DNA from 3 places in the Mesobacillus sp. MER 48 genome. Region 3 is predicted to be linked to each of the others. Evidence: riboswitches for the same ligand, from Rfam matches in the RefSeq annotation. Region 3 holds a riboswitch; each other region holds the start of a gene.
The links. A riboswitch is a leader RNA that binds a small molecule or an ion and turns the genes downstream of it on or off. The one in region 3 is predicted to bind cyclic di-GMP.

Region 1: it holds a riboswitch for cyclic di-GMP, as region 3 does, so the genes downstream of both, M3593_RS15665 (anti-repressor SinI family protein) here and M3593_RS18740 (YncE family protein) in region 3, are expected to answer to the same signal.
Region 2: it holds a riboswitch for cyclic di-GMP, as region 3 does, so the genes downstream of both, M3593_RS15915 (DUF5667 domain-containing protein) here and M3593_RS18740 (YncE family protein) in region 3, are expected to answer to the same signal.

Annotation. Positions count from the first base shown of each region.
Region 1 is NZ_JAMAUR010000004.1:170,532-173,661, forward strand. Features, by position in the region: gene M3593_RS15650 (pseudouridine-5'-phosphate glycosidase) at 1-283, shown strand, start outside; gene M3593_RS15655 (helix-turn-helix domain-containing protein) at 346-687, opposite strand; gene M3593_RS15660 (hypothetical protein) at 906-1,121, shown strand; cyclic di-GMP riboswitch class I at 1,338-1,424, shown strand; gene M3593_RS15665 (anti-repressor SinI family protein) at 1,454-1,582, shown strand; gene M3593_RS15670 (helix-turn-helix domain-containing protein) at 1,681-2,001, opposite strand; gene treR (trehalose operon repressor) at 2,271-2,996, shown strand; gene M3593_RS15680 (late competence development ComFB family protein) at 3,052-3,130, opposite strand, start outside.
Region 2 is NZ_JAMAUR010000004.1:227,497-230,626, reverse strand. Features, by position in the region: gene M3593_RS15915 (DUF5667 domain-containing protein) at 74-1,336, opposite strand; cyclic di-GMP riboswitch class I at 1,422-1,504, opposite strand; gene M3593_RS15910 (pirin family protein) at 1,576-2,421, opposite strand; PreQ1 riboswitch class I at 2,638-2,682, shown strand; gene M3593_RS15905 (QueT transporter family protein) at 2,688-3,130, shown strand, end outside.
Region 3 is NZ_JAMAUR010000006.1:114,030-117,159, reverse strand. Features, by position in the region: gene M3593_RS18740 (YncE family protein) at 1-1,557, opposite strand, end outside; cyclic di-GMP riboswitch class I at 1,673-1,757, opposite strand; gene zupT (zinc transporter ZupT) at 1,906-2,715, opposite strand; gene M3593_RS18730 (peptidylprolyl isomerase) at 2,993-3,130, opposite strand, start outside.

The sequences.
Region 1 (3,130 bases), on a different contig from region 3:
TAAATGGGATCTTGGGCTCAATGGTGGAATCGTCGTTGCCAATCCGATCCCTGAAGGTGATGCAATGGAAGAAAGTTTCATAGCTGACGTGATCGAAAAAGCACTGGCAGAAGCGAAGAAAAAGCATATAGACGGCAAGCATTTGACCCCATTCCTGCTGGGTAAGGTTAAAGAACTGACCGAGGGAAAGAGCCTTGTTGCTAATATCGCGCTTGTCAAAAATAACGCCAGGGTGGGAGCGAAGATTGCCGCCAGCCTTTCCAAACAGAGAATCAGCCATTAAGGCTGTTTTTTTTTGGTATTTTGGTCTAAGATGCATTCTTAATTTGTATTTTATAATACTCGCTACTTTTCTTTATCAATACGGTTCTTGAATTTCATGAAATCAAGGTAATAAGAAAAATCTTCTTTGCTGATCCCATTTTTTATTGCTTCGTCAACAAGTCCGATCCATTCCTCATCAACGGGGATCGAATCAATCCTTTTTGTTTGCTGGCCCATCAGGTTCTCCACAGACGTATCCAGATTGTGGGCAAGTCGTGATAAAACCTGGAGCGAAGGATTTTCTTGAATGCCTCTTTCGATATAACTTAGGTATGACTTGGAAACATTCGCTTTTTGAGAAAGTTCAGTAATAGAATAGTTTCTTTCCAATCTTAATCTTTTAATCTTCTCTCCAACCTTCATCTAGTTATCTCCTTAAAATCAACTATATTCATTATAACGAACAAATAGATTCTTTAAAAAATACGAAATAGTATGAGAATGGAAGGAATTTCTTAAAAAAGAACGATTATTGTTCTTTTTTAAGAAAATTTGCCTTATTATGGACTTTTTCAAAAATGGTTCCTCTGAACTATACTCGAATGGAGTGTAGTAGTACCGAGTTAAGGAGGCAAATGGCAATGTACAGAAAAAACTGCGATCGATGCAATCGTCCCTCGTTTAGCAGCAGTGAACAGGGTGAATGGCTATGTCCGGTGTGTGGCAATGATTTAACAAGGTACCCGTTTTTCAATGCCATCAGCCTTGAAAAAGTAGTCCTAAAGCATCGCGGGAAAAGGCAAACCTATCCAAAAACTTCACAGTCCAAAGGCTTATCTTCAGATTTATGGGGGTGAATGTAAAAAAAGAGTTCAACATTTAAGGATAGGATGCGACAAAAAATACTAGTAAAAAGATTTAAATTTTCAGAAAAATAATGTTTTAATCTATAAATTTGTAATTGTTTGGAAGAAAAAGAAGGATAGTTCCAGAAATTCGCCGACAAATATTTACATGTTAAATATATAGAACAAGGTACAATGACATTGGGAGTAAACGATTAAGCAAAAAGGTACAGATAAAGGCAAACTGGTTGAAAAACCAGGACGCAAAGTCACGGATCTAAGGTGCAAAAGTACTATGATGGCCGGGCCGCCTGGGATACTAACTGTATTTTGGGGGGAAGAACTTGATTAAAGAACAGGTAATTTTCGAAGAATTGGATACAGAATGGATGCAGCTGATCATGGAAGCATTGGAGATGGGAATAAATAAAGAAGAAATCAGGAAATTTTTAATGACCAATAGGCAGGAGTAAAGGATACATAAAGATAATCGTTATATACTCGGGCAGCTCCTTACAGAGGTGCTTTTTATTTTACAAAAAAGGGACAGCGAAATGGCTGTCCCTTGTGATTATTTATTATTGAGTTTCCATTTGTTGAACTCGAGAAATTCACGGAACTGGTCTTTGCTGATTCCGGAATCCATTGCTTCTTTCACAAGATTAACCCAGTCAGAATCAATATTTTCTTTATCGACTTGTTCATGGATCAATTGATCAACCGGGACATTCAGGACTCCAGCGATCTTCTCAAGAAATTGAATTGAAGGATTCGTTTGCAGATTCCGTTCCAAAGAGCTTAAATAGGACTTTGCGACGCCAGCTTGCTCAGCCAACTCGGATAGGGACATTCTTTTCTCTTGTCGAAGTTTTTTGACGCGTTCACCAATCACAGTATCCACACACCTTGTCAATTTATAGTTATATCATAACAAATCTGATAAAATAGTTCCATATTAAGAACACCTTACAGAACAATTATAAACAATCTTCTCAATTTTTGTGGTGTTTTTTTTAATAAAAGGTTGGGAAAAAAATAGTCTCTATAGTTATCGGCGGTTAACGGTGAATTTTTATAAAAAGTAAACAGGATAGTCTATAATATTCTTTTATTCGAAAAAAAGGTAAAATGGTAGCAATCAGACAAGGTACGGGTGATGATATGCAGAAAAAGTATTTATTGATCTATGAAGAAATCGCCAAACAAATCCAGGAGGGGCATTACCACGCCAAAACAATTTTGCCATCTGAAAATGAATTTGCCGAAATGTATCAGACATCACGCGAAACAATTCGCAAAGCCCTGAATCTTCTCGCACAAAATGGCTTTATCCAAAAAATCCGCGGCAAAGGCTCACTCGTGCTCGATTTGAAAAGGCACCAGTTTCCGATTTCCGGGCTAATCAGTTTTAAAGAACTCGCGAAAAATATGGGCGGAAAAGCAAAGACGACTGTGGATGGGTTTGATCTCGAACAGGCAGGAGCGGATATCGCGAGGGAACTGAATGTTGACAATGATGAGATGGTCTGGAAGGTGAAGAGAGTCAGGCATATTGATGAAGAACGGGTCATCCTCGATAAGGATTTTATCGTCGAAAGGCATGTGCCAGGCCTGTCACGCCAAAAATGCGAGAATTCGATTTTTGAATATATTGAGCAGGAACTGGATAAAAAAATCAGTTTTGCCAAAAAGGAATTCACGGTTGAGGAACCGAGTGAAGAGGATCGGGAGCTTCTGGATATGGAAGGATTCCATGCGATTGTCATCGTGAAAAACTATATTTATTTCGATGATGCGACACTTTTCCAGTATACCGAGTCAAGGCATCGTCCCGACAAGTTCCGGTTCGTGGATTTCGCCAGACGTATGGATACACAGAATATATAAAAAAGAGCTGCCGTTGACAGGCCTGGGCGACCAGGCTGTCATTAGGCAGCTTTTATTAATGTTTCGGATATTTTCCGACTAGATGAATGGCACTGATGATCCGTTTATTGATCCAGGCCCTGTTCTCCTGAGTG
Region 2 (3,130 bases), on a different contig from region 3:
CGTACATAAAAACTTGAATACAGTCAAATATTCTAAGCGGATCGGTTTCCTCTATCGAATAGTACCTGTAAACTTACTTTCCGTTTTTCTTCTCTTTTTCATTGTTTGGATTACCGTGGCTGTCATCATCTTCCTGCTCGTCGTCTTCCACTTCGTCATCTTCTTGCTTTTCTTTATTCTTCTTTGTTTCTTTTACTGCCTCTTTACGCTTCTCTTCAGCTTTTTTCGCTTCTTCTTTACGCTTCTCTTCAGCTTTTTTCATTTCTTCCTTACGCTTCTCTTCAGCTTTTGCTGATTCTTCTTTTTGCTTTTCTTCAGCCTTCTTTTCTGCTTCGCGCTTTTGTTCTTCCGCTTTCTTTTTAGCTTCAGCTTTCTTCTCAGCAGCCTTCACAGCGGCTTCTTCCGCCTTCTTTTCTGCATTTACTTTCTTTTCTTCTACTTTTGAAGCAGTCGTTTTCGATACCGTGCCGGCAACTGTAGCGGCTGCAATATTAACTTGCTGGTCAGCCGATTCAGTCTCCACATTTCCTTCCTCAGTTTCCATTTCTTCTTCAGGCTGTTCTGCTTCTAAGGAGCCTTCATCTTCTGAAATTTCACCACTATCATCTGCATCAGTCTCTTCATCGACTGAAGATTCTTTTTTACCTGCTGCCAGTCCTTTCAACTGTGAAGGATGGACACCCAGCTGCTTGGCTGCCTTTCCAAAACCAACCTTTTCCTCTGTATATAAAACGGCAATCTCTTCCACTGTCTTGCCAGCTGCCTCTGCAAGCCAGAAGATTTGTGCGATTTGTCCATAACCCAACTCCTGCTCACGCAGCTGGGCTACCCTATCCTGATCAAGATCCTTTACCACGTTAGCAACGATCTTTGCTTGTTCTGTTGCTTCTTCAACTTCTTCCTTCAATTCATCTTCGAGTTCTTCGGTAAGCCCTTCCTCAAGATCAGCTGCATTTTCCAACTCTTCTGTCAGCCGGTCTTCTCCATCGGAATCGGTCCCGTCTTCAACAATGACCTCCGTGACCTTCTCTTGCGCTTCCTCAAGCGTTTCTAAATAATCTTTTAACGCCTCTTGTACGAATTCTGTCTTTTCCTCCTCTGACATAGCTGCCGCCTCAGCCAGCCTCTCGTTCGCAAACTCTAAAAGCAGCTCGGCTTCCTTTTCATCATCAAAGGTAATTAAAAGCTTCAATTCTTCAAATAATTGATCAAACGTAAATAAAAACTCGTCTGGTGTCGTTCCGGGATCTGCAGTTTCAATAACTTCCTCTGCGGATACTCCCGTACCAAAAGCAAGCAACCCGATCAAAATTGTTGATGCGAAAAACTTTTTCATTCCAATTTCCCCCACTAATATATTGGAATTAAAATCAAAAAAGTGCTGTCCGAAGAGCAGCACACATAAATCGACTATGTGAACCTTCGGCAACTGGCTGGCATGGTCATGACTTTAGCCCCTGTAGTTTTGCGTCCCCAGGTTTCCCTGGATTTGCCTTTATCGGATTTTAATTCTACTTTTATCATACTTATTCGACACGAAAAAATAAATAAAAATTTTTAAAGTTTGCACCACAGCTACTTCGCTTCCCCGCCAAATTTCCCTTCCTGGTAATCCCGGTATGCCTGGCGGATTTCTTCCATTGAATTCATGACGAATGGACCGTATGCAACGACTTCCTCTTTGATTGGCTGGCCAGAGTAAACCAAAACTCTTGAGCGCTTATTCGCTTTCAAAGATAGGGCGCTTAAGCCTTTGCCAACATCATTGTAAGTTAAAGTTGCTGCTGAAGATTTCTTTAGGTTGGTCTTGCTTTCACCAGCTTCAAGTTCACCTGAAAGTACATAAAGGAACGCATTATGTGTCTCTGGAAGCTCATATGTGAATTCAGCACCTTCTGACAGGCGAATTTCAGATAAAGCAAATGGCACCAATGGTTCCAACGGTCCCTTTACACCCGCGGTTTCTCCTGAGTAGACCTTCAGTGTGCCGCCATCGAATGGGACAACAGGCGCCTCTTCGTTATATACATTCTGATAAGAAGTGGTTGTGCCTTTCAGCTCTCCAGGCAAATTCAGCCATAATTGCAGCGTATGGGCAATGTCGTTTTCCACCGCCTCCTCGGCATGCCTCGCTCCGCTGCCGGCGTTCATGTACTGGATATCCCCTGCCTCCAGGATGCTGTGGCCTCCATGATTATCGATATGTTCCAGTCTGCCGTCAATGACAAACGTAATCGTTTGGAAGCCGCGATGTGGATGGTCGGAAAAGGTTCCGCGCTTGAACCAGTCCTCCGCCATTAGAATGAACGGGTCCAGTTCCCTCCAGTCTTGCGGGTTCAGTACCATTCCTGCCTGCACATGCGGCATGACCCTCTCTTCATATTGAACGGTCCAATGCTTTTTTATATCTCTTTTAAACATTTTTATATCCCCTTTCCAGGTACTTCAATTTTTACAGGTCATTTTACCTTCCCAGTTGCATTAAATTATACCAATCGCAGGTATTATTTTAAATCAAAGATACTTTAAGCTGAGATAAACCCTATCTTAATCAGAGTCCAAGTCCCAAACTGCTATTCTAGAAAAATGCCATTGTGAGAAGGTCTTTCATCCTATATAATATAAATTTGGCTTTTAAATATCGTGGTTCGTAACCATCCCACGTAAAAAAACTAGGAGAGATGAAAATGAATACGAGAATGATTGTCCGAAACGGGATTCTTGCTGCATTGTATATTGCCGTTTCCGCAGTTATCCAGCCATTCGGCTTTACCAATGTACAGTTCCGCGTATCGGAAATGTTCAACCACCTGATTGTTTTTAACAAAAAATTTTTCTTCGGAATTGTATTAGGTGTGTTTTTAACAAACCTGCTCTTTTCCCCGATGATCGCTTATGACCTTGTTTTTGGGGTTGGCCAGTCAGTGATTTCTTTATGGATTACGATTTTCACTGCAAAATATATCAAGAATATCATCGGCCGGATGTTTGTGAATACTCTGGTGTTCACCTTCACGATGTTCCTGATTGCGCTTGAATTGAATCTAGCATTCCAGCTGCCGTTCTGGTTCACATGGCTGACAACAGCCGCAGGTGAATTCATCGTAATGGCTGTCGGCATCCCAGTGAT
Region 3 (3,130 bases):
ATAAAAAATGTCGTTGTTATCCACAATGACTTTCCTTGATGGATATGAAAATCCTAAGCCATCTTCCGCAACCACGGAACCATCTTGGGGATTCAGGATGTATAAATTTGATCCAGAACTGCCTGATTCACCTAAATAAAGACGATTATTAACAGAATCGAATTCAATATCAGCTTCAAAGTATGTGTCTGAACCTACTTGACTTTCTGTCTGTGTTGTTAAATCAACATGATAGATTTTCACATGTTGATCTTCAGGTACATAATATAAATCTGTTCCGTCTGTTGCAATATTGTATGGTGACTGGGTAGTAGTCACTGTACTGATACTATCCCCATGATTCAAGCCAGTAACAGAGATATTCGTACCACCATAATTTGCAATGTACAACTGATTTCCAACACGGTCAATATCAGTTGGCATTGAACCAATGAACCTGGCGTGTTCTACTTCCAATGTTTCAGAGTTGATATAAAGCAGCAAATTATCATGCTTTGAAATTGCGTATATCTTCTTGTTCGCCTCATCCATTACCCAATCTTGAAGGGGTGGCAATGATAGTTTATTGTTTACAGGTTCATTGAATTGAGCTGCAGGAGCCGTAAAAGAAGCAGTTGATTTCTGGATTGTGCCGTCAGTGACATTGTACAAATAAAGCTCGCCATTCCCGACTAAAAGTTCTTCCACCTTAAAGGAAAATGAATGAACTTTTTGATACGTATCCCTTTTAAAAACACCTGATTTCGTATATACAAAATTCTCATCTGTTCCGAGGATTTTAGCCGCAGTTTCAGATTCTGGATCTTCAAGGTATGAACCGTGAATATTACCTAGATTAAGTGAATCCAGCTTTCTGCCTGCGAAAAATATATCATTCCCATCAAGAATTAGATTTCTTTCTGGATAACTAAAACCATAGCTATCATCATATGTCATTTCTGACTTTAATGAATAATCAGTGGTTGATATCGCCTCAATTGTCGAACCTGATATGCCTGATTCAGCAATATATAAAGTATCCTTTTCGTTATTCAATATTAAGTCTGGCTCATGGAAAGAAGAATATGTATCTCCCTGGATAGTAATCTCTTTATCTAGAAAAGTAGTAAGATTATATTCATAAAGACGCGAATCTTGATCTTCCTCAACATAAAACAGCTTATCACCGGTAATTTCGATCCTATACGGAGCACCAAGTGTAGTAATATATTCTTCTGTAATTTCAGTTGTAGTTAGATCGAAGACAACAATTTTCTTAGTATCTGGCAATGCAATATACAATTCGTTGTTTACCTTTTTAATATCAGAAGGCCTGCCTTGCAATGAAACTGACTTTTCCAATTGCAAAGTAGCAGCGGATAAAATTTGAAGATTTCCTTCTGCAGTTACGGCATAAATTTGGTTTGTTTGCTGGTCAAATATCCAGTCAGCTAAACTGCCTTCTATTTTTAACTGGCCAGTGGCTTCTGCTGTAGCGATCGTGCTTGGAAATATCGGACTTAATGAAGATAGTATTAAGAAAAAAATTAATCCTACATTTAATATTCGAGTTTTCATAACTTCTCCTCTCACACTGTTTTTATTGAAATAAACTAAAAAAACTCCTTTCTGTCAACGCGCCCAATACATACGGGTACCGTTGCCAAAAAGAAGCTGATAAGTTTCTTTTCAATTCGGCAACCCGGCTATCATAGCATTCCTGCCTTAGACCCGTGGCTTTGCGTCCGCGACTTTAGTCGTGTTTGCCATTATCGTTGACAATTTTTGTCGTTTTTTGTTACTTTTTGCTCATGTTTAATACTATATTAGTCACAGTTTGATTTCAATGAATTTTTGGTAAATTTTCTTTTTATGTAAAAAACTATAATAAAAACCAGCTGATTTGCTGGCTTTTATGGCAATTATTTATATAAACAACAACAAACTCACAGCCATGACCGCCATACCGGCTACCAACCCATAAATCGCGAGGTGTGATTCATCGTATTTTTTCGCGGCGGGCAACAGTTCATCAAGTGAAATGAAGACCATGATTCCGGCAACCGCGGCAAAAATGACGCCGAACATAATATCGTTCAAGAATGGCATCAGGAACAGGTAAGCCGCCAGTGCGCCGATCGGCTCTGATAACCCGGACAAAAATGATAGCTTGAAAGCTTTCTTTTTATCTCCGGTCGCGAAATAGACTGGCACGGAAACGGCGATTCCCTCCGGAATGTTATGGATGGCAATGGCAATCGCAATGGCAACACCTAATGCAGGATCCTGGATTGCGGAGGTGAAGGTTGCAATTCCCTCCGGAAAATTGTGAATTCCAATCGCAAGCGCAGTGAATGTACCCATTTTCAATAAAGCTGCGTCGTTGGAAGGTTTATTGGAGATGTTCATATCCTCAACTTTCTTCAGTTCATGAGGATTTCCCTGCTTCGGTATGAACTTATCAATTAAGGCAATCAATACAATTCCCGCGAAAAAACCGCCCACGGTCGCCCAGTTTCCCAATTGCACGCCCATCGCCGAAACGAGAGCATCCTTGGCTTTGACAAAGATTTCAATCATCGATACATAGATCATGACCCCGGCTGAAAATCCAAGAGCCAGCGAAAGGAATTTTGTATTCGTCCGTGATGTAAAAAAAGCAAGGACACTGCCAATTCCTGTGGCAAGGCCTGCAAATAATGTCAAACCGAAAGCAAATAAAATCTCCTCTGTCATTGATATTCTCCTTTTAAAATCGATATTTGTGCTGACCCAACGGGAATTCATCGTCTATGTCTGTTACCTGAATGAATCCATTCAACAGTTCGAAAAATAGTCTTACACTAAAATGTTTCCTTTGGTAAACTTTCAAGATGCAAGAATCCCTTTACCCTAACAATATATGCATTTACCCTAAAAAGTTTCCTTAAGTAAACATTTTATCGTATAAGAAACTCCTTCTGCAAGAATAAAATACAAAAACCCCTGCAAAGCTGCAGAGGTTCCTTCAAAACTATAGATTTCTTTTAATTTTGTAATCTGCCTTTTTCTTTTCAAGCCAGTTTGGATATTCAGTCTGGATTTTTTGGTCGAATAAAGATTCCTTGATTTCTTTCTTATGATCCTCGAATACCGCCGTCTTTGCCGCTTT